2 regions of the Peribacillus muralis genome follow, and region 1 is predicted to be linked to the other one. Evidence: a T-box and tRNA genes for the amino acid it is inferred to sense, from the RefSeq annotation. Region 1 holds a T-box; the other holds one or more tRNA genes.
The links. A T-box is a leader RNA that pairs with one kind of tRNA and senses whether it is charged. The one in region 1 lies ahead of ABE28_RS16425 (valine--tRNA ligase), so its partner is inferred to be a tRNA-Val.
Positions count from the first base shown of each region.

Region 1 (9,692 bases):
GCGCCTCGTTTGCCGGGGTCGATTTGTTGTTTGGGGAAGATGGCCCGCTTTTGTGCGAGGTCAATTCTAATTCGCATTTACTGAATATATATGAATGCACTGGCATCAACATCGCTGACAGCATGTTTGAGCATGTGCTCAACAATTTAGGAAAAGGGAGTACGACAGATGAAAAAACAAGCAGGTTGGCTGATTTATAAACGCGAGGATGCCGCAAAAAATAAAGGATACATAGATTGGATGCTAGACGAGGCAAATACGCTCGATCTTGATTTGCATATATACCACCGTGAGGATCTTAGGATCGGCCATCGCTTCAATGAACTATATGTCGAGCATATGTTGGGGCCCCTCTCCTTGCCAGCCTTCGCCATCGTGAGGACCATCGATCCTTTTTTCACGAGGCAGCTGGAACAAATGGGGATTGCTTGCTTCAACTCCTCTTTCGTATCCGAAATGGCGAATGACAAAGCCAAGACGCATCAGCATTTATCAGCTCTGGGAATCCCAATGACCGATACCGTATATTGCAACGGAAGGCCGACTTCCAAAGATATGGAATTCCCCTTCATCGCTAAAGAAACAGGGGGACGCGGCGGGAAGCAGGTTTATTTAATCGAGAATAACGCCGATTTGGCCCAGTTGAATGATGGAAATTGGATTGTCCAAAAGCCCGGGCGGTTCGGACAGGACATCCGTGTCTTTGTAGTAGGCAACCAAGTGCAGGCAGCCGTGCTCCGCGAATCTGCATCCAGCTTCAAGGCGAATTATACATTAGGCGGAACAGCTTCTTTATATGAGCTGACTTCACACGATTTAGCGCTTGTTGAAAAAGTTATCGAAGCCTTTGATTTCGGCCTGGTCGGCATTGATTTCATTTTTGCCAAAGATGGCAGCCTGATGCTCAACGAAATCGAGGATGTCGTGGGCAGCCGGACGTTAAGTGCCTTAAGCGACATGAATATTGTCAGGGAGTACCTCACATTCATCAAAGAAAGAATCTCTTCCTTTTAGGACGCTGGAGAAATAAAAAGGATGAACCAGCAAAAGCTGAGTCCATCCTTTTTGTTTTACAGTTGTTTCAGTTCATTGATTCTGTGGATCACGGAGTCGCGTTTCTCGCTATAGTCTTTTTCTTTGGCCCGCTCTTCTTCAATGACGCTTGCTGGCGCCTTCTTCACGAAGCCCTCGTTACCCAATTTTTTCTGCACCCGTTCCACTTCTTTGTTAAGTTTGTCGAGTTCTTTTTCGAGACGTTTCACTTCTTCGTCAATATTGATCAGTCCTGTAAGCGGAAGGATCAACTCCACTCCGGTTACGACAGCTGTCATCGCCTGAGCTGGCTCTTCAACTTCGATTCCGATCGTCAATTGTTCAGGATTACAGAAACGCTCGATATAACTGCTGTTTTTCTGCAGTGTCGTCAAGATGGATTCGTCCTTCGCTTTTAAAATCAAATTGATTTTTTTGCTTAGCGGCGTGTTCACCTCAGCCCGGATGTTACGGACGGAGCGAATGATTTCAACAAGCAGCTTCATTTCCTCGGCTGCAGCCGTATCCGTCAATTCTTCGTTCACTTCCGGCCAAGCGGCAACAGTGATGGATTCCCCTTGATGAGGTAGGTTTTTCCAGATTTCTTCTGTGATGAATGGCATGAAAGGATGCAGCAGCCTCATCGTGTTATCAAGCACATAAGCCAAGATTGAACGTGTCGTTTTCTTTGCCGCTTCATCTTCCCCGTATAATGGAAGCTTCGCCATTTCGATATACCAGTCACAGAAGTCATCCCAGATGAAGTTATAAAGCACACGGCCGACTTCACCGAATTCATAACGGTCCGCGAGCCTCGTCACGTTCGTGATCGTTTCATTCAAACGTGTCAAAATCCATTTATCGGCTACGGATTTCTCGCCGCTTAAATCGATTTCATCATATGTCATGCCATTCATGTTCATTAAAGCAAATCGGGATGCGTTCCAGATTTTGTTCGAGAAGTTCCAAACCGCCTCGACCTTTTCCGTGCTGTAACGAAGGTCCTGGCCTGGTGAGCTGCCGGTCGATAAGAAGTAACGCAAGGAATCGGCGCCGTATTGATCGATGACATCCATCGGATCGACCCCATTTCCAAGCGATTTACTCATCTTGCGTCCCTGTTCATCACGAACAAGACCGTGAATCAGCACATCTTCGAATGGACGTTCACCCGTGAACTCAAGAGCTTGGAAAATCATCCTTGACACCCAGAAGAAGATGATGTCATAGCCCGTAACAAGTGCACCGGTCGGGTAGTAACGTTTGAAATCGACACTGTCCGCATCTGGCCAGCCCATCGTCGAGAACGGCCATAAAGCCGAGCTGAACCATGTATCCAGAACATCCGTGTCTTGTTCCCAGTTCTCCGCATCAGCAGGCTCCTCATGTCCTACATACACTTCACCTGTTTCTTTATGGTACCAGGCCGGAATGCGGTGGCCCCACCATAGTTGACGCGAAATGCACCAGTCACGGATATTTTCCATCCAGTGTAAGTATGTTTTTTCGAAACGGTCTGGAACGAAATGGACTTTTTCATCATCGGACCCTTTTTGAAGTTCAACCGAAGCATCAGCAAGCGGCTGCATCTTAACGAACCATTGCGTGGACAAATAGGGCTCGACAACAGCTCCGCTTCTCTCTGAATGTCCGACTGAGTGCAGGTGATCTTCGATTTTGAAGAGTACACCCTCTTCCTGAAGGTCTTTGACGATTTGTTTACGGCATTCAAAGCGATCCATGCCTTCATATTTACCAGCCTTTTCATTCATCGAACCATCTTCATGCATGACGAGGATGCGCTCCAAATCATGACGGTTGCCGATCTCAAAGTCATTCGGATCATGTGCCGGAGTGATTTTCACCGCGCCGGAGCCGAATTCCATATCGACATAATCATCACCGACGATCGGGATTTCCCTGCCCGTGATCGGCAGGCGGACCATTTTGCCGATCAAGTGTTTATATCGATCATCTTCAGGGTGTACAGCAACCGCCGTATCGCCAAGCATCGTTTCCGGACGGGTTGTGGCTATTTCGATTTCACCCGGGCCGTCCACTAAAGGGTATTTCATATGATAGAACGCACCTTGAACATCCTTGTAAATGACCTCGATATCGGACAGCGCCGTTTTCGTTGATGGATCCCAGTTGATGATGTATTCGCCGCGGTAAATCAAGTCCTTGTTATAAAGGGAAACGAATACTTCGCGGACCGCTTTTGAAAGCCCCTCATCAAGAGTGAAGCGTTCACGCGTATAATCAAGCCCAAGACCTAGCTTTGACCACTGTTCGCGGATATGGCTGGCATATTCTTCCTTCCATTTCCATGTTTCTTCAACGAACTTTTCACGTCCAAGGTCATAGCGGCTTACGCCTTCAGCACGTAGTTTCTGTTCCACCTTCGCTTGCGTCGCGATACCGGCATGGTCCATGCCCGGCAGCCATAATACATCATACCCCTGCATCCTTTTCATGCGCGTCAATATATCTTGAAGCGTCGTGTCCCATGCGTGGCCAAGATGCAGCTTGCCTGTCACGTTCGGCGGCGGGATGACAATCGTATAAGGTTCTTTTGTATCGTCACCCGTCGTTTCAAAAAACTTCCCATCCAGCCACCATTTATAGCGGCCTTTCTCTATTGTCTGCGGATCATATTTGGTCGGCATCGAAATCTGGTTCTCTTCCATATCATTTCCTCCTTTTTGGGCATAAAAAAAACTTCCATCATCATAAAAGGACGAAGGAAGTTGTTCGCGGTGCCACCTTTTTTCCGAAAAAGAGAAATAATCCCTTTCGGCTCTCAAATCGGATAACGGCTCTTCACCGGCCTTCGCTACTAAAAATCTTTCACGAAAACTGCTCACGGACGACTTCGGATGCTGCTGCCCGGAAGCCTCCCACCAATCGGCTTCCTCTCTGAAAAGTGCATTTCATCTTACTATTTCCGGTCTTAGCTTTGATTTATATTCATATGTAAAATCATTAAACGCATATAGTATATAGTACAAAAAATATGGGTCTCCAGTCAATCCTCTTTTCGCTTACTTTTTTAAGGATATTTCATAGTATCCTCCAATAACGGTCAATGTGACGGCTTTTTCACCTTTTCCACTGGCACCCATACAATACAAGAAGTCCTAAAAAGGAAGGTAATCAATATGAAGCGAAGATATACTCCCTATACTTTACCGCCTTGGATGAAAAAATTCCGTGGTGTTTGCCAGCAATTCATCGTTCCCTTCATCGTATTTCAAGGGTTGCGGACCCTTATTTTCCCGACGTTCTTTGATATGCTCCTATTGGTCGCATTCATTTTCCTGGCTATGTCTTTATATTTCGAATGGATTTAATTATTCCCTTACAGCAAAAAAATATACATGACTGGAAATGATCCAATCATGTATATTTAGCTTGAGGGTGATTGCTCTTCTTTGGCGGCCTCGGCAGCTGCCTTTTTCTGCTGTTCGATTTCCTCGATTTTCATCACCATATACTCAACATTCTTCAATAACCAGAATTGCCGCTGCAACTGGGTGACATGATCAAGCTCTGAACGCTTCGACCTGCCATCCGAATACCCCTTCACCAATTCCAAAGCCGACCCAGGAAAAGCTAAATAGCTCTGCATGAGCAGCAGCTCTTCCTCCTTAAGCGGAAAATAGCGCATGTAATTATATAGCCAGTCGACGCAGTCATCACATTGGACTGGATACGTCCTCGCAGATTTAACGAGAAAAGGCAATAAATCGAAATGTGGCGGCGCCGTATTCGAATTCTCAAAATTGATAAAATAACCATATCCCCGTTCATCATAAACGAAATGCTTAAGGGAAACCTTACCATGAGTAACTACGGTTCGAACCTTTTCACTTTCCTTCGTCTTCTCATACCAGGTTTCGAACTTCTTTATCGAATACTTCAGTGCCTGTGAAATATCAGTGAAGAACGTACATACCGACATTTCGAACGGCGACATATACCACTTCTTTTCACAGCTGACAATATACTCATCCATAAAGTCCTTCTCGTTATTCCAAGCATCAAGCGTCCGCTCATAGTGCGCTTCCCGTTCTTCTATATCCACTTGTATATCCTTTACGGTCAGCGTATGCATCCGGGCAAGCTCCCGGAACATTTGCTTATGCTTCTCATCGCGCTCCCCATCCCCTTCGTTGTTCAGCCAGGGCATCAAGTAATACAACCGGCCATTATGGAGGACGGCATAACGTTGATCCATCGTTTGATAGATGGGAACGATCCGATTATAACCGCGATGGTACAGCTTTTGGACATTTTTTATAAAATCGATCCCATTATGCGGTAATATCGATTTCAAGGCAAACGTACCACGATCACTATATACTTTCTTCACCCGTCCGAAATCCTCAATATATTGTACATAAAGGGCATATTCCTTCAAGACGGATTCCGTGTCCCGATCCCGATTAGCCGACTGCTGATTCTCGTTTTCCCTCACGAGACTCACTCACCTTCTTTAATAAAAACTAAAACCCGACCTTTTCCCTAGTAAAAAACAGGAGCAGGCCATTTATATGCTCTGCTCTCTGTCATGGTTAATTTTTATAGGCAACTGCCTTCGGTATATAGACGACTTGACCTTCCTCGATATTTTGATTCGATTCCAATTCATTGCTGAAAAGTATCGATTGCACCGTTACATCATAACGCTGGGCCAAATCTTCCAGCGTTTCTCCTTGCTGAACGATGCACACCTTCATCCTCACCAACTCTTCTTCTTGCTTTCTGCCGAATAAATCCATGATGGAAGACTGCTTTTCCCCATGTTCAGCCGCTTCTTTTTCATCGCGATCCGCAGCTTGCTTCCTGCCCTTATAAGTTTTCACTTCCTTGTCTTTCGCTTGCGGTGCCGGTCTTTCCCGTTCTTTGAACAGGTCACTTATCGATGAAGGAAGCTCCTCATCCTTTTCCACCTTCACCTGTTCGTTGAGAACCGGACCGGCTGCCACAACTTCATTCTCTTCCTGACGGGGGCTGCCCTCGGTTTTAAAACGCGACACAGGACCGCTGGCAATCGGAGCACTTTGTTCACTGCCAACAATCTCCTGAGCTTCTTCCGCTTTCAAGGACTCCTTTGCCGTCTCCACCTTCTCTATCGTTTTTTCCTGTCTGCTTGGCTTCTCTTCTTGAATGGATGCGGCAGGTTCCCCGGTTCCTTGTTCACTGGCAACATTCATATCTTCCTGCCTGCTTACCTCCGCTTCCCACTCCTCCTCTTCAGGATAAGGAGAAACCGGCATTTCAAAAACAGGAGCACTATTTTGATCACTTAAGAAAATCGGCTCTTCTTCCTCTTCCTCAGCTTCCGCTACCCGTTTGGCCTCTGCAGAAAATGGCGTATATAACTCATCTTCCTCGTCATCACGGAAAATAGGCTGGAAATCCGGAATGGTCGGCATACCAGCCGCATAAGGAATGTAAGATTCATTTTCACCATCCGTTTCTTCCTGTTCCTCCATTTCCGCTACTTCCTGTTCCGTATCGAACCGCTCTTCCACATACGAATCATTATAAATACCAGTAATCAGCAAATCCGCCTGCAACTTCAAACAGTTATGTTCAGGCAACGCATAATCAAAGCTCTGGATCGAGACATCAATCTCCTCTAATGAGGCAATCCGATTAGTCGGTATCGTTATATCAACCGGAAAACGGTGTGTGAACTCATTAAGTCCATTGAGATGCCTCTCGACCTTTTGCACGGCTTTTGGCAAAAAGGTTTGCGAAAACTCCGCTTGTTCACCATTTTGCGAATCCTTATATTCACCGCATAAGTCTAACGAGCCTCGTATAAAAACATATTGATCACTCTCTTGAATCGTCACATTCGGATCCAGTGAAATCGAATAAAGCTCAGCCACTTCCTGTCCCTTCTGGAACCAAACGGATTCCTCTAAAGAAAATCGTAAATACGATTCATTTTCTTGCGACAAGACAACTCCTCCTTTCAGCTTCAGAAACGGTACATATACCAATAACAATCTATGAGGGAAGACTATCGATTATTCCTTCTTTCATGGAAACTCACCTTGTCCCCCGTTTTCTGCAGCATGGAAAGGAGATTTTGCAGCGCGCAGATTCTTATTGCACCTGAATCGACCTTATATAGACAACATCCACTATAAATTGTCCTGCATTATGCTTTTTTTTGCCCTTGATTCTGCTTTTTTTGGCCTGGATTTCACTTTTTTCGTCCTACAACCACTTTTTCCGGCCTACACCAAACTTAATTCGGCCTACAACCACTTTTTCCGGCTTACAACCAAATTTAGTCGGACTGCAACCACTTTTTCCGGCCTACATCTAACATAATTCGTCCTACAACCAACTTAAATCGTCCTACGCTCAACTTATTCCGGCCTTCACCCAACTTAATTCGGCCTAAGCCCAACTTAATCCAGCCACGTTCGCGAAAATAAAAAAAAGTCAGGCTCCCGTTTTCAAAAAAGGGAGTCTGACTTAGCAGTTTCATTCAAGTCATTTTTTCAATTGGGCAAAAGCCTTTTCTGCAGCAGAGATGGTTTTTTCGATATCTTCATCAGTATGAGCAGTGGATAGGAATAAGCCCTCGAATTGGGACGGCGGGAGGTAAATGCCTTGGTCCGCCATTTCCCGGTAATAAGATGCAAAGAATTCCAAATCGGATGTTTTGGCAGTATCGTAGTTGATGACTTCTTCATTTGTAAAGAATAGTCCAATCATCGAGCCTGCCCGGTTGAAAGTATGCGGTACTCCATATTTTTGGGCTGCTTCACCAATACCTTTTTCAAGCATATCGCCTTTACGGGTGAATTCTTGATAAGATGCTGGAGTCAATTGGCTGAGTGTTTCAAGACCAGCCGTCATGGCCAGCGGGTTTCCTGACAATGTTCCCGCTTGATAAATCGTTCCGCTCGGTGCAATTCGTTCCATGAATTCACGCTTGCCGCCGAAGGCTCCTACCGGCAGACCACCGCCAATCACTTTTCCAAGGCAGGTAAGGTCCGGTGCGATGCCAAAATATCCTTGGGCACAATTATACCCGACACGGAAGCCCGTCATGACCTCATCAAAGATCAATAGTGCCCCGTATTTGGTCGTCACTTCCCGTAAGCCTTCGAGGAAACCTGGCTGCGGCGGCACGACACCCATATTCCCGGCAACTGGCTCGACGATGATACATGCAATGTCTTCGCCAAATTGTTCAAATGCATATTTGGTTGCTGCAAGGTCATTATATGGCACGGTGATCGTATTTTTCGCAATGCCTTCCGGTACTCCTGGGCTATCCGGCAATCCCAACGTCGCAACGCCCGAGCCTGCTTTGATTAACAAGGAATCTCCATGACCGTGGTAAGAGCCTTCGAATTTCAGGATTTTATCCCGGCCTGTAATGCCTCGCGCCAACCTCAGCGCACTCATGGTCGCCTCCGTTCCGGAAGACACCATCCGGATCATTTCAATCGAAGGCACGCGGTCCATGACCAACTTAGCGAGCTCATTTTCGATCACCGTAGACGTTCCAAAGCTAGTACCTGATTCGGCTACCTTTTTCAATGCTTCGACGACACGATCATTTGTGTGACCTAGGATGAGCGGTCCCCATGAAAGAACATAGTCGATATATTCATTGCCATCGATATCATACATTTTTGAGCCTTTGCCGCGCTCCATGAATATCGGGTCCATGTTCACAGACTTGAAGGCACGCACCGGGCTGTTCACTCCGCCCGGCATCAAATTCACTGCTTCGGCAAACGCTTTTTTCGAATTTTCATATGACCGCATGTTTTAATCCCCTTTTCCATTACCGGTTTTTTTATTATCTTTGTAGATCTTCGTCCATCCACCGTGCAACATCTTTTGAGAAGTATGTGATGATCAAGTCGGAACCAGCACGTTTCAAGCCTGTCAGCATTTCCATTACGATCGCTTTTTCATCGATCCAGCCATTTTGGGCAGCTGCCTTGACCATGGAATATTCACCGCTGACATTGTAGGAAACGACAGGGAGATTGAAATTATTTTTAACATCACGGATGATGTCCATGTAAGCGAGTGCCGGTTTAACGATCAGGAAATCGGCACCTTCGGCGACATCGGATTCAGCTTCACGGAATGCTTCAAGGCGGTTGGCAGGATCCATTTGATACGTTTTCCTATCGCCAAATTGCGGCGCGCCATTTGCAGCATCGCGGAAGGGGCCGTAAAAGGCCGAAGCATATTTCACGGCATAGGACATGATCGGAATATCTTCATAGCCAGCCTCATCCAGTCCGGCGCGGATGGCTGCAACGAACCCGTCCATCATATTGGAAGGGGCGATGATATCAGCTCCGGCCTCTGCCTGGCTTATTGCCGTTTTGGCAAGGAGGTCAAGGGATGCGTCATTAAGGATTTTTTCCCCTTCCACCACTCCGCAATGACCATGGCTTGTATATTCACAAAGGCAGGTGTCAGCAATGACGATCACTTGGGGATATTGTTTTTTTATAAGGCGGGTCGCTTCCTGGACGAGTCCGTTATGATGAAATGCCCCTGTACCATGCTCGTCTTTGTCATGTTCAAAGGGAACACCGAATAAAATGACCGACTTAATGCCAAGACTGACCACTTCATCCATTTCCGCCTCCAAATTA
Region 1 is NZ_CP017080.1:3,375,770-3,385,461, forward strand. Features, by position in the region: gene ABE28_RS16415 (ATP-grasp domain-containing protein) at 1-200, shown strand, start outside; gene ABE28_RS16420 (ATP-grasp domain-containing protein) at 169-1,014, shown strand; gene ABE28_RS16425 (valine--tRNA ligase) at 1,071-3,722, opposite strand; T-box leader at 3,766-3,996, opposite strand; gene ABE28_RS16430 (hypothetical protein) at 4,194-4,385, shown strand; gene ysxE (spore coat protein YsxE) at 4,442-5,512, opposite strand; gene spoVID (stage VI sporulation protein D) at 5,610-7,007, opposite strand; gene hemL (glutamate-1-semialdehyde 2,1-aminomutase) at 7,552-8,841, opposite strand; gene hemB (porphobilinogen synthase) at 8,876-9,692, opposite strand, start outside.

Region 2 (9,692 bases), 2.1 Mb from region 1:
GAGACAGTACCGCCAAGAGAATCACCTATCAGGGCGCGGCCATGTCCCATTTGATAGGTCGGAAATTCATCATCCAAAAACGGCACAAGTTCATGGGCAAGAAAACGTATGTATGCAAGGTGCTGTTCCCCATCGGGATGATATTTGCGTCTGCGGTCAAAACGATCTTTATAGGGAATGCCTACAACGATTATATTCTCGATCTCATCGTTACCCAACAGTTCATCGGCTACGCGGCCGATACGGCCCATTTGAAAATAATCACGCCCATCCTGAGCAATCACAAGCGAATATTTATACAAGGGTGAATAATTCGCAGGCAAGTAAACAAGCAGTTCCAATTCCTCCGCCAGCGCTTCACTTTTAAACATATACTCTTTGATCGTTCCTTTACGTACACTCATTTCCCGCACCTCGATGATCATTAATAATGAAATACTTCTTACTTAGTCATTTTAGCATGTCCTTGCGAGTTTTTCCCGTCCCAAGAATTTGGAATAGAAAATTTTCAATATATTTTCTAAAAATTTAAAAAATAGGATGCTATAATACAAGGATATACATTCATCATACTATAAAAAAGGTGGCGAATTAAATGGCAGATGTACAAGTGCACAGCAGGGAAGTAACAAAGGCGGCCAAGCGGCTTTTATTGGAGCGCGGCGTCAGTGTGGAGGATATTGCAAAGATCGTTTACGAATTGCAGATTCCTTACAAAGCTGACCTGAAATTGGAGGAATGCATCCGCAGCGTCGAGCGTGTCCTATTGAAGCGGGAAATTCAGCATGCCATTTTAGTCGGTGTGGAGCTTGATAAACTTGCAGAGCAAAAGAAGCTCTCCGAACCTCTTCAATCTATTGTCGAATCCGATGAAGGCTTATTCGGAGTCGATGAAACCATCGCCTTTGGTGCAGTACTCGGATATGGAAGCATTGCTGTCACGACCTTCGGCCATCTGGATAAAAATAAAATAGGCGTCATCCACGAGCTTGATAAGAAGCAGGAAGGCGTGGTCCACACCTTCCTGGATGATATCGTAGCAAGCATTGCTGCGAGTGCCGCCTCAAGATTGGCCCATCGCCTGAGGGATGATGAAGAATCATTGACAGAACGGGAAAAGGACATTCAGGAAGAAGAAGAGTTAATCGGATGAAAATATCTTATTGGTCATAAAGACTCATCCGGATTGATCATATTTGGCCTTGATGAGGCGGGCAGAAAGGATATTATTCATTTTAAACGTCCGTTTTGTCTGCCTCAGAAAACAGAAAGCGTGAATATGGCCAGGATATATTTCAAGCACCTGGATCTTTCGCTGCGTAATCTTACCTTGCTCGGAGAGGTAAATGATCTCCAGAGGAACTTTTTCTTCCATATGCTTACGAAGTATATATTTCACTCTCGATCGCCCCTTTGCTGACTTACTTGGTTTTTATCATTATATGCGAACGTATGTTTTTTATGCAAGTTAAAAAAGAACGTTCGTTCGCTTTCGCCGAAAAAGAAATAAAATTAAAACTTTTTTAATATAATGCGTTGACTTTTTGCCAAAAAAACTTATAATAAGTTATGTGCTTAAGTAATTCACACGCAAGCATATACATACGACTTGTTAGCTCAGTGGGAGAGCACTTCCTTGACAGGGAAGGGGTCGTGGGTTCGAATCCCTCACAGGTCATCAACTAACAAAGGCTCAAATTCTTGATATCACAAGGATTTGGGCCTTTTTTTGTATTTAAAGATATAGGTCATTATTTACTTAATCGGTGGCGGATAGAGAAGGATTTAAACGTACTAGGTCAATGATTAATATTTCAAAAACGTAGGTAAAGCTTATGCTTATTCAGCTAACGATGAAATAAACGCTCATGTGCTATGTTAAGGATTGCTTTCAAGACGATTTATTTGCCATAAAATTCATTATAAAATTTCATACATCCTTTATTAAACCATGGGGAAGTTTTGTTGAATAAGTAGTAATTTTACTATATGAAATAAGAGCATTTCTATATTATGAGAAATGTTCTTATTTTTGTGTTAACTAAAAGGGTATAGCAATAAAAATATTGTTAAGAACAATATTAATTTATTGTAAAACAATAAACTTCGTGGTAAAGTCACTTATTATGAAATTAAATGATTGTTGGAATTGCGAGGCTTGCTTTATGTATCTAATGGTTGAGGAAGCCATCAAAGATGCAAAGCTTAAAGGAGATTGTTACCATACGATCCAGCAGGTCCTATATCAAGGTATTTTAGCAGCAAGTATCATCGCAGCCATTGTGGATGCACTTCTAAATCCATTTAAAAAAGTCTCGAATATTAAAGTGGAAAAATGATTAACGGTTTGAAGAAAATTATTTAAAGAGGTATTTTTTATGAAACAAGTTACGACACTCTTTTTAAAGCTAGCTGTTTTTATGATAGCAATCCCGGTTCTTGCATTGTGCATATTTTTAGCGCCCCATATAGGCAATTTCGCAGCAAAATTGTATCCCGATATTTCCTTGATGAAATATCTCGTTTTCATCGTGATGTATGGAGCAGCTGTGCCTTTTTATTTTGCTCTTTATCAGGCTTTCAATCTTTTACGCTACATTGACCAGAACACAGCGTTCTCGGAATTATCTGTAAAGGCGTTAAAGAAGATAAAGTGCTGTGCGATTACAATCTGTGGTTTGTATGTATTAGGTTTGCCACTCTTTCATTTTATAGCGAAGAAGGTTGATCCTCCCATTGGATTAATGGGATTCATCATCATTTTTGCTTCGCTGGTCATTGCTGTTTTTGCTGCTATCCTCCAACGGCTCTTACAAGAAGCGATTAACATTAAATCAGAAAATGATTTGACGGTCTGAGGTGGAGTATATGGCAATTATCATTAATATTGATGTGATGCTAGCGAAACGGAAAATGAGCGTAACGGAGCTTTCTGAGAGGGTTGGAATCACCATGGCGAATCTGTCCATCCTGAAAAATGGGAAAGCGAAAGCGGTTCGTTTTTCAACATTAGATGCGATTTGTAAGCATTTGGATTGTCAGCCGGGTGATATTTTGGAGTACACAAGCGATGAGGGCACTCAATAAAAACAGATAACAAATTCCAGTGTCCAGCGAGAATCTATACAGAATTAAAGAGGTGCCCCCAAAGTCATTTTCAATGATTTCGGGGGCATCTCCTTTCTTTTTTTTGTATTTTATTAAAAGGTATATAGCAGCTAACAATAAAGCTCCAAAACTAGCAATTATATTACAAACCACAACATTTTCTCTTAATCCTTGCTCTAATCTGATAGGTTTTGTTTTCATTTATAATTTAAATGTTGAGAATCGTCGGAAATTGTTAATATCTTTAGTGGGAAATATAGGATAGTATATATTTAGAACCATTTGGGACAACTTTGAAGGCTAAGCATGAGATGGAGGGATATAAGTGAGACAGACTTTAGACAAAATGAGCGGATTTTCATTATATGATGACATATCCATACTGGAATTAGTGCGTAAGGGTGATATCGATTCATATGAATATTTGATAAGAAAATACCGAGGTTTAGTTCAAGCTAAAGCCAGGCAATATTTTTTGGTTGGAGCGGAAAAAGAGGATATTTTTCAGGAAGGTATGATTGGTCTTTACAAAGCCATCCGTGATTTTAAATCGGACAAACAGAATTCATTCAAGAGCTTTGCCGAGCTTTGTATAAAAAGACAAATCATAACAGCAATTAAAACAGCCTCCCGCCAGAAACACACTCCCTTAAACTCCTATATCTCTTTGGACAAACCTATTTATGATGATGATTCGGAATATACACTGATTGATAAACTACCAAGCAAAGTAATGGACCCGATAACCTTACTCATCGACAGGGAAAAAGCCATTGATATCGACTTGAAAATGTCGGAAATCCTTAGCGATTTAGAAAAGACCGTATTAGCTCTTTATATGGATGGTGAAACGTATCAAGAAATTTCATTGAAACTGGACATTCATGTTAAATCTATAGATAATGCCCTGCAAAGAACGAAAAAGAAACTTGGGAAATATCTAGACAATAGAGAACGGGTCGTATAATGGAACCGAAGGAAACAGGATGGAGGCCTTCGTCCTTTTTCCTTTTTTGAGCAATCAGCTTTTCTTTACCTTTATTCTATACAGTTAACGTTTGAGTAACATGAAATCCCTCACAGGGCAGCAACTGCCAAGGATTCAATCTTTTAACTGGACAGTGTAAGGGGACAGTCATAAATGAAGTCCCCTTTTATGATGTATTACGGTTATGTAGTTTATATTGTTCCATGAAATCACCTGCATACAAGCTTGTTATACTGAAGCAATAATAGGAGGAAAAGGGGTAACGTACCCAATAAAGGACCTCCGAAAGCAAGGTAAGCTTCTTGGTTAGCGTTCTTCTTTAAGGATAATTAATGCTCCGACAAACGGGATGAAAATGGCATTGGCTGTTTTGATGCCTATTCTCCTAGCAGCAAATAAATGTCCCATTTCATGGATGTAGGCATACGCTCCTAATGAAACGAAAATAGAAATCTGGGATCCCACCTTTGCTATTTTCAATAGTGCAAACAACTTCCTAGGAAAAATAACCCGATCGCCCCAAAACTTAACCATCCTTAATCGATTTGGATTCTTCCAAAATGCCCTCCTGATAGTAAAGGGGAAACAGGTGCCACCTTTATTGATTCAACCTCTTTTAATATCTTTATTTTATCGTATTGTTTCTTTACCTTTTTGGCGATTTTTTCTAAAATATCAGCTTTCAAGCTATACATTATTTTCAAAGCTGTTGATGATTCGGAAGGTAATGAATTAGTCCCTGTAAAAGAAGGACTATAGGCTGGATTTGGGCTCTTTTTTTGTATATTTGGTTTTCTGTAAAGACGCACAAAGACAGTAGGTGATGATGTCGTTCGTTGCATGACTTCAGCCACTTTGGTACACTATGCAGAAGTGCATGTCACTTTGATGGGGAGCACATCATGTCCCAGTTTTATAAGTGTTCTTGGACTTTTGATTTTGATTTTTATGACAAATTAAATATGTAAAAAAGCGTTTCTAAGGAAAAATCATATGTTCCCTCATACAGCAGGCGTGTATGGGGGGCTTATATTTTATAGGTTTTTTGTCTGGATAGCTTTACAGTAGGAGGAACCGATGAACAATTACAAGCTGACCATTCAATATGATGGCGGACGCTATAGAGGCTGGCAACGGCTCGGCGATAGTGATGATACGATTCAGGGGAAAATAGAAAATGTATTGACGGAAATGGCAGGGAAGAAGATAGAAATCATCGGATGCAGCAGAACGGATGCCGGTGTCCATGCTTTTGCCCAGATTGCCAATTTCAAGATTGATGGAAAGTTGACGGAAGCTGAAATTATGAACTATTTGAATAGATATTTGCCCCAAGATATCAGCATCACAGAGGTTATGTTAGTTCCTGATCGTTTTCATGCCCGTTATAATGCTAAGGACAAGACCTATTTGTATAAGATCTGGAACGAGCGATATACGAATCCGTTCATGAGGAAGTACAGTATGCATGTTGAGGAAAAGCTGGATATAGAAAAAATGAAAAGAGCGTGTCAATATTTTATCGGTGCGCATGATTTTACTGCTTTTTCGAATGCAAAGTCCAAGAAGAAATCAATGGTGCGTGAAATATATGTTATTGATATCGAGGAAAATGCCGGCTTCATCGAAATTAGTGTGCGTGGGGATGGTTTTCTTTATAATATGGTTAGGAAAATGGTCGGGACGCTGATAGAGGTCGGGCTGGGTGAAATTGACGCTGAGCAAATCCCGGGCATTCTGGAGTCGAAAGAAAGAATCCAAACGGGCCGTATGGCTGATGCAGCCGGGTTGTATTTGGTGAAGGTTGATTTTTAGACCGAATACGTTGTTAAAAAATCGAAGAAACAGGGAAGAATGATAAAGTTGAACAGCACGAAGGAAGGGGAGGTTTTCATGAGATTAGCTGGAAAGAAAATTATCAGTCTTGTGCACCATGATTTTGAGGATTTAGAGCTTTGGTACCCGATCCTACGATTGAAAGAAGAGGGTGCGACCGTTCATCTTGCTGGAGAGAAGGCGAATGAAACATACATGGGGAAATATGGTGTACCCGCCGTATCCGATTATGCGTATGGGAGCATTAAAGCGGAAGATTATGATGCGATTCTCGTACCGGGCGGTTGGGCCCCTGACAAAATTCGCCGGTTCCCTGAAGTGATTTCACTTATCCAAAGCATGGAAGAAACGAAAAAACCGATCGGGCAAATTTGTCATGCGGGCTGGGTGTTAATCTCAGCAAAAATCTTAGCTGGCAAGAAAGTAACAAGTACGCCTGGCATCAAGGATGATATGGAAAATGCCGGAGCTACATGGATTGACGAAGCTGTCGTCGTCGATGGAAACCTTGTATCAAGCAGACGCCCGCCTGATCTGCCGGATTACTTAAGGGAATTGATAACCGTGATAGAACAACGTTGATCGAATTCAAACTGAAGGCAAACCCGAGGAAAAGGGGGTTTGCCTTCAGTTTTTTTCTTTATGAAAAGTCCTAATGTTCATGCAACGACCAACATACGTGAAATGAAAATACATGGATATGTTTACTTAGTATCGAATATGAAGGTTTTCCGAATAATAGTATCAAAATACTTATGCACGGGGGTATATTTTGAGAAATATTCGGGAGATATTCGTGGACGATTTAAAAAGCATTTATAAAAATTTCTTTGTTTGCATCGTGCTTGTTTTCCTGATGCTCATCCCGTCCATTTATGCGTGGTTCAATATTGTCGCCTCTTGGGATCCTTATGGAAACACGGAAGGAATTCTTGTAGGGGTTTCCAATAATGATAAAGGTGCCGAGTTGAATGGTAAATCGGTTAACTTAGGCAATGAAGTCATAGAGGGGTTAAAGGGGAATAAGGATTTAGGCTGGAGATTCACATCGGAAAAGAATGCCGTTGCAAAGGTGAAGAAAGGGGATTATTACGCAACGATCGTCATCCCTGAAAATTTTTCCGAGCATATTGCGACCATCATGACCGATGAACCTATGAAAGCGGAGATTGATTACTATGTTAATGAAAAAATCAATTCCATCGCCCCTAAAATTACAGCAGCAGGAGCTAACACCATCGTCGATAATGTAAGCAAAAGCTTTGTTAAGTCGGCTAGTGGCAGTATCCTGGAAATCTTTAATGAATTGGGCATCACGTTGCAAAATGAATTGCCGACCATTCAGAAGATGAAGAATATGGTGTATTTATTGGAGGGAGAACTTCCAGAGCTTGAACAAAATCTGAAAATCGTACAAACACACGTAAAGAGGGCAGAAGAAATCATTAACAAGGTCAATGAAGGCTTGGAATCGATACAAGGGATAACATCGCAGAAAGATGAATTGGTATCTGGCGTTTCTGGTTATGTAGACTCAACCAAGCAGGCGTTCGAAGAAATCCATCCACTCTTGAAAAATGATATTGCGAAAATGAGGAGCGATAATGAAACGATCTTAGTGCTTGCGAGTAGGGTAACAGATCAGGATTTGACTAGCGATGAGGTAAATCAGTTAGTTGAACAAGGCAGAACGCAAATAAATAAAGAACTCTACCTTTTGGACAGCATGTTTGACTTATTGGTGAGTGTTAATCAATTTAGCGAAAAAGACCGGCTTCAGCCAGAAATAAAGCTAGTGGATGGTTTACGTGATAATGCTTCCGGCCAGCTTCAAGCGCTGAATGACCATTCTTTCGATTCACTTAGAGTTCTTGGTGATAATAATGATCAAGTCTTGGAAAGCCTCCAGGCTACCTTTTCCAATGATACAGGATCAAAAATCGATGAAATCTGGATGGAAGCGAATTCCATTTTACAAAAAGCCAAACTTACGCTTGAGGAAGGCAGTCAGGTTCTTCCTGAAGTGAAGGGATTATTGAATGAGACCAATGGAAAGTTGGCGGACCACAAGGGAGATATCGATAAGTTACAGGAAAAGTTTCCGGAAATCCAAGCAAAAATCAAGGCGCTCGCTTCTAAAATGAGAGAAATCGATAAGTCTTACAATATGAAGGAAGTCATTAATTTCCTAAGGAATGATATTGAACAAGAAAGTGAATTTTTCTCGGAGCCGGTACTGCTCAATAAACATAGTTTATTTCCCATTCCGAATTATGGGTCTGCCATGTCCCCCTTCTTCACGGCACTGTCCTTATGGGTGGGCGGGACCATACTGATTTCCATGCTTAGCGTGAGCGTCTCGCAAAAAAACTACAGTCCATATCAAATTTATATCGGCAGATACCTCATATTCTTCATCATTGGTTTGATGCAGTCTTTAGCCGTTTCCATCGGAAACCTTTTCCTGATTGATGTATATGCAGTGGATAAATTCGAGTACGTCATGTTTTCCATCTTGATAAGTACGGTATTTACATTGATGGTCTATACCTTCGTCTCGGTTCTGGGGAATGTCGGGAAAGGGATTAGCGTAGTCCTGATGGTGCTTCAAATATCAGGTTCGGGAGGCACTTTCCCCATTCAAGTAACACCGCCGTTTTTTCAACATATCAACCCTTTTCTGCCTTTCACCTATGCCGTCAGCTTACTTCGTGAATCGGTTGGGGGGATAACCTGGAGTGTAGCTGGCAAGGATATATTCATCTTATTCATCTATTTATTACTGACGATCGGCTTCGGCATCATTTTGAAAAAGCCATTGCACGAAAGAACGCAAAAGATGAAGGATAAACTATATGGAAGCAGGATTTTCTAGGTGCATTGAAAGGTGCAGGCTTGTAAAGAATTTTCTCGACCAATGTAAAGGCCGAATAATACCAGTCAAGGCCGAAATAATCGAAACAAGGACGAAATACTCCAATGTAGGCCGAATTAATAGCAGTCAAGGCCGGATTAATCGAAACAAGGACGAAATACTCCAATGTAGGCCGAATTAATAGCAGTCAAGGCCGGATTAATCGAAACAAGGACGAAATACTCCAATGTAGGCCGAATTAATAGCAGTCAAGGCCGGATTAATCGAAACAAGGACGAAATACTCCAATGTAGGCCGAATTAATAGCAGTCAAGGCCGAAATAATCGAAACAAGGACGAAATACTCCAATGTAGGCCGAATAATACCAGTCAAGGCCGAAATAATCGAAACAAGGACGAAATACTCCAATGTAGGCCGAATTAATAGCAGTCAAGGCCGGATTAATCGAAACAAGGTCGGGAAAATTCAATGTAGGCCGAATTAATCCCAGTATAGGCCGAAATAATCGAAACAAGGACGAAAAAATCCAACGTGGGATGAATTAATAGCAGTCAAGGCCGGATTAATCGAAACAAGGTCGGGAAAATTCAATGTAGGTCGAATTAATCCCAGTATAGGCCGAATTAATCGAAACAAGGACGAAAAAATCCAATGTAGGTCGAATTAATAGCAGTCAAGGCCGGATTAATCGAAACAAGGTCGGGAAAATTCAATGTAGGCCGAATAATACCAGTCAAGGCCGAAATAATCGAAACAAGGACGAAATACTCCAATGTAGGCCGAATTAATAGCAGTCAAGGCCGGATTAATCGAAACAAGGTCGGGAAAATTCAATGTAGGTCGAATTAATAGCAGTCGAGGCCGGATAAATCGAAACAAGGACG
Region 2 is NZ_CP017080.1:1,312,879-1,322,570, forward strand. Features, by position in the region: gene ABE28_RS06300 (alpha/beta hydrolase) at 1-404, opposite strand, end outside; gene ABE28_RS06305 (phosphatidylglycerophosphatase A family protein) at 596-1,153, shown strand; gene ABE28_RS06310 (hypothetical protein) at 1,178-1,399, opposite strand; tRNA gene ABE28_RS06315 (tRNA-Val) at 1,607-1,678, shown strand; gene ABE28_RS24890 (hypothetical protein) at 2,166-2,339, shown strand; gene ABE28_RS06320 (DUF2975 domain-containing protein) at 2,379-2,858, shown strand; gene ABE28_RS06325 (helix-turn-helix domain-containing protein) at 2,869-3,087, shown strand; gene sigH (RNA polymerase sporulation sigma factor SigH) at 3,455-4,075, shown strand; partial or broken gene ABE28_RS06335 (site-2 protease family protein) at 4,342-4,611, opposite strand; gene ABE28_RS06340 (hypothetical protein) at 4,633-4,938, opposite strand; gene truA (tRNA pseudouridine(38-40) synthase TruA) at 5,174-5,911, shown strand; gene ABE28_RS06350 (type 1 glutamine amidotransferase domain-containing protein) at 5,990-6,514, shown strand; gene ABE28_RS06355 (YhgE/Pip domain-containing protein) at 6,705-8,807, shown strand.
Region 2: it has a tRNA-Val gene. The T-box ahead of ABE28_RS16425 (valine--tRNA ligase) is inferred to sense a tRNA for this amino acid. The anticodon was not compared.